2 regions of the Pseudoalteromonas sp. C2R02 genome follow, and region 1 is predicted to be linked to the other one. Evidence: predicted binding sites of a transcription regulator. Region 1 holds the regulator's gene; the other holds the start of a gene.
The links. Region 1 encodes sigma-54, which starts transcription at its own class of promoters, with help from an activator protein. Its sites were predicted from a motif close to GTTGGCACGNNNNTNGNNT; they were not measured.
Positions count from the first base shown of each region.

Region 2: KO527_RS05965 (DUF3192 domain-containing protein) is a predicted target of sigma-54. The motif match lies at 1,103-1,121, and genes of this name have one in related genera.

Region 1 covers NZ_JAHKQC010000009.1:134,485-136,888, reverse strand. The annotation lists gene ptsN (PTS IIA-like nitrogen regulatory protein PtsN) at 1-369, opposite strand, end outside; gene hpf (ribosome hibernation promoting factor) at 372-659, opposite strand; gene KO527_RS02005 (RNA polymerase factor sigma-54) at 686-2,167, opposite strand; gene lptB (LPS export ABC transporter ATP-binding protein) at 2,257-2,404, opposite strand, start outside.
Region 2 covers NZ_JAHKQC010000020.1:44,467-46,870, forward strand. The annotation lists gene KO527_RS05955 (Zn-ribbon-containing protein) at 1-696, opposite strand, end outside; gene KO527_RS05960 (hypothetical protein) at 697-984, opposite strand; gene KO527_RS05965 (DUF3192 domain-containing protein) at 1,162-1,530, shown strand; gene KO527_RS05970 (DUF2789 domain-containing protein) at 1,588-1,818, opposite strand; gene KO527_RS05975 (GNAT family N-acetyltransferase) at 1,886-2,404, shown strand, end outside.

The sequences.
Region 1 (2,404 bases):
GAGTTTATCAGCAATTGCAGCTAACGTCTTTAAGTGAGCCTGACATTGTGCATCAGGAACTAATAAAGTAATAAATATATCAACAGGGCGATCGTCTATTGCATCAAATGCAATGGGTTCTGCATTTACGACTAAAATAGCCACGGTTTCATCTATATTGGATAATCGGCCGTGTGGAATAGCGATACCTTTTCCGATACCTGTGCTTCCAAGCTTTTCTCGCTTTAATAAAGAATCAAGGATCTCTTGTTCAGTTAGCTCGGGTAGCTTTTGCTGTGCTATCTGGCTTATATATTCCAGCATTCGTTTTTTGCTATGAAAAAGGACTGCAGCTTTAGTGCAGTCCTTTGATAAAAATGAATTAATCATATTTAATGTCTAGATAATTTTTCTTTATGTTTAATAACTTGTCGATCTAATTTATCAATCAAGCCATCAATTGCAGCATACATATCAGCATGCTCAGAAGTTGCAAAAAGTTCGCCTCCATTAACATGAAGTGTTGCTTCTGCTTTTTGAGATAGCTTTTCGATATCTAAGATAACATGCACATTGTTAATATGATCAAAATGCCTTTCAAGCTTAGCGAATTTGTTTGTTACATAGTCTCTTAGTGGATCTGTGATATTTACATGACGACCTGTTAAATTTAATTGCATAAGCGTATTTCCTTCTATTATACATCTCAGATTAAACATTTTCTCTGATTTGACGGTGGAATGGACAGTGATTCTCGATATTTTGCTATCGTTCTTCTGGCCACCTTGATGCCTTGATCTGCTAAAATATCCGCTATTTTACTATCACTTAATGGTTTGGCTTGATTTTCTGCGGCAATTAGCTTTTTGATAAGTGCTCGAATCGCTGTAGATGAACACTCACCCCCATTTTCTGTACTTACGTGGCTAGAGAAAAAATACTTCAGTTCATATATACCACGTGGTGTATGCATATATTTCTGTGTGGTTACACGTGAAATAGTTGATTCATGCATTTCTACCATTTCAGCAACGTCGTTAAGCACCATAGGCTTCATTGCTTCATCACCATGTTCAAAGAATGCCTGTTGTTGCATTACAATGCAATTGGCAACTTTTAATAGTGTTTCGTTTCTACTTTCTATACTTTTAATAAACCATTTAGCTTCTTGTAAATGAGAGCGAATAAACTGACTGTCCGCACTAGAAGAGCCTGCCATAGAAGCATAGTGATTATTGACTCTTATTTTTGGCATGGTATCTGAATTTAAATCAACTGCCCAACGACCCTTTATTTTTTTTACTGTCACATCGGGGATCACATATTCAGTTTGCTCTTTTACGATACTTGATGCAGGTTTCGGGTTTAGGCTATGGATCAAATCCATCACTTGTTTTAATTCAGGTTCTTTGAGCTTAGTTTTTTTCATTAAACTGCGATAATCTCTCGCACCTAATAATTCGACGTATTCTCTTAAAATATGTTTGGTTTCATCAAGCCAAGGAGTTGTTTTATCGTATTGATTAAGCTGAATTAATAAACACTCTGATAGGCTTCGAGCTGCAATACCAATAGGATCAAAGACCTGAATGCGTTTAAGTACTGCTTCAACTTCATCTAATTCAACTTCATCTTCTTCAGAACCTAAACTATCTAAAATGTCTTGTGAAGAAACGGTTAAGTAACCTGATTCATCTACAGCTTCTACAATTGCAGTGGCAATAGCTTCATCTGTAGGGCTAAATGGGGTGAGGCGCAATTGCCACATTAAATAATCTTGCAATGATTCGGATGTACTGCCTTGATATGCTAAATCATCATCTGGGGCAGGTCCTGCCGATGCTACGGGGGCGGCACTGACATATTCATCCCAACTTACATCCATTGCGAGTTCGTCTGTCAGGGTTTCTTTAGTTAAGGCTTCGGAGCTTTCCATTTCTACTTGAGCCGTAGGGATAATCTCTTCTGCATCAGAAGCTTTTTCTGCTGTTTCATTTTCAGAAGCTGACGTTTTTTCTTCAGCATTAAAGTCTTGCTCATCAAGTTCTAAGAGCGGGTTGCTTTCGAGTGCTTCTTGTATCTCTAACTGCAGATCTAACGTGCTAAGTTGCAATAGGCGGATAGCCTGTTGCAACTGTGGAGTCATTGTTAGTTGTTGTCCAAGACGAAGCTGTAGTGATTGCCTCATTAAGTTTTAACAATCCTTATAATATCTAAATTAAATACACTCTTTTTTACTTAATTTTGAGTATAGCCCATATTTCTTTTTATATTTTTTTATAATCTAAATTGTTCACCAAGATAAACGTCTCTTACAGTCTGATCAGCTAAAACGGCTTCAGGTGTACCGGATGCGATAAGTTCGCCATGGGAAACAATGTAAGCTTTTTCACATACATCTAAGGTTTCACGCACATTATGGTCT
Region 2 (2,404 bases), on a different contig from region 1:
ATCTAAACGCCAATCACCATCACAGCTCGGACACTTTCTTGTTTGCTCTGCAATTTTATTTAAACCACCCACACGATATAAATAATAATAAACAGGTTTTTTAGTTAATGCGCTGATCCGCTTTCTTAATGTTTGCCCTCGGCGGTATAAATCACTGTTGATATCTGCTAATTCTTTAATTGCAGAGAACTCACACCGTGTCGCACCATTGATTTGAATTTGATCGCACGCTTGCCAGTCTTCTTGCCACTTGATTAAGGCTTTATAATCGCCATTTGCAATGGCTGGAAGTTTATAAAGAGGAACTGGCATAAAGTCATCGCCGCAATATACTGGGCTGCAAGTATGGACATAAGTGGTATAAATAATATAACTACTTGATTCATCTCTCGGTGCGGCGCCATTAGCATGAATATCTTGACCTATAACTTTAGTTTTTGGCTGTAACAAACCGACATCGTTTAATTTTTCTAAGCTACTTTTTACAAACGGGCTATGGTAGAGCGGGTGTAATGAATCTTGCTCAGGACACATAACGCGCGTAAGGAAATAACCATCTTTTAATACAGTAGGGAATTCTTCCCCAATAATTTGACCATTAAAACGCAGTGCATTTACTAAGCGAATGATCGCTTTTTCAGCGGCTTCTAAAGTTGTATCTTGGTAGCAATCAAAAGTTAAATCAACAACAAACATTTATGAATTACCTGTTTTTTTTGAGTCTTGAAGTAAGTTTAAAAGCAGATCTAACTTGCTTTCGATTCTATCTAACTGAGTTTGTGATTCATTTTTTTTCGGTTCTTGGGATTTTTGTTTTTGCTCGTCAATTTTAAAATTATCAGGGTCGTTTTTATATCGACCTAAAACAGAAATAATAATAGGCATAGGCACAGTTTGGCTTAATTTTCCCTTTATTAAAGCGACAGAAGGTACTTTATTTTGTACGAGTATTTTTTTTATTGCTTCAATAACAAATTGTTCCATAAGGGACTCTTAAAAAGTTAAATTGGTCAAATTAGCTAAATTTTAGCGTGAACATAATGATATAACTAGTCGTTTTTAAAACTATTAAATTTTATTTATAAAAAACAAAGCTTTAAATGTTGGCACTGATTTTGTTTAATTATTTCCTGAATCAAATTATTTATTGGATAACTTATAATGAAAAAAATATTAACCGCATTACTTTTAGTATCACCTTTAGCATTAACGGGTTGTGTCATTGCTGTTGATGGTGCTGCGGATCACTATTCAAAAGATAGTTGGGAAGTAAGACAAGATAGTAATAGATCGATGATCAGTAATTTAGAACTAGGCCAATCTATTGATTTAATTAAAGGGAAGTTAGGGGTGCCTGATTTTTATGAAGTTTATAATAAAAACTCAGAACATACACAAGTATTGTTCTATCGTACCCATAGAACAGATTCAGATAGCAAAACAACAAAAGATGAATGTCACTTTTTAAAGTTTAAAGATAATAAATTAGTTGCTATTGGTGATGGTGCGTCAATTTCAAACCATTTATAAATAAAGTATTTGATATCAAGGTACTTCAATTCGATTTATCTTGATATCGCAGATTTGTTAATTTCTTAACAAAGTATCAAACTGATCTATTATTTCACTCCAATCTCCATCTTCAGCTAATGATTCCGCTAAAAAATTCGCTTGGCCGTTATTCCAAAATGGCGCTTCACTGATATGAGTTGCACTCGCCAGTTGGTGCTCTGCAATAAATGAATTAATACCAGATTTTGAGTTGTCTAAACCAAGTTGCGCAAATAAATTTGTTAAATTGTGCAAATTTGTATCCATTTTATTTCCCAATTTTTAATTATGTTCTATATAAATATAGAACATAATAATAACAATGGAATCAATCATGGATACAGTGGCAACAATACATACACCAAATGAATCTCTAAAAGCAATTTATCTTACAGCGCAAGACTTAAGTCTCGCAGCGAGTTTACTTTATCAGGCATATCATGATGATCCGCTATTAATGGAGATTTTAAACTCATCTACAAGCACGCCTGCAACATATGAAAAAAAATTAAGAGCGTTGATCAGAGAAGAGCTCAACAGCTTTTGGCAGAGCCATGAACCTTTAGTGGGTTTATTTAAAGGAGATACTTTAAAAGCGGTAGCCTGTGTTTTTAAATCAGGAAGTAAAATGAAAGCACAAAGAGTGTGGCATTGGCGATTAAAATTGATGCTGAGCGCAGGTTATTTAACGACCCAACAGCTTATTGAGAAAGAAAAAGTTATTAGACAATCACTGGATGAATATGATTGTTATCATTTCCTTGCATTTATAGCAGTAGCACCAAGTATGCAAAAACAAGGGTTTGGTAGTTTTTTATTACGCGCGCTAGATGATCTCGTTAAAACAGATGAG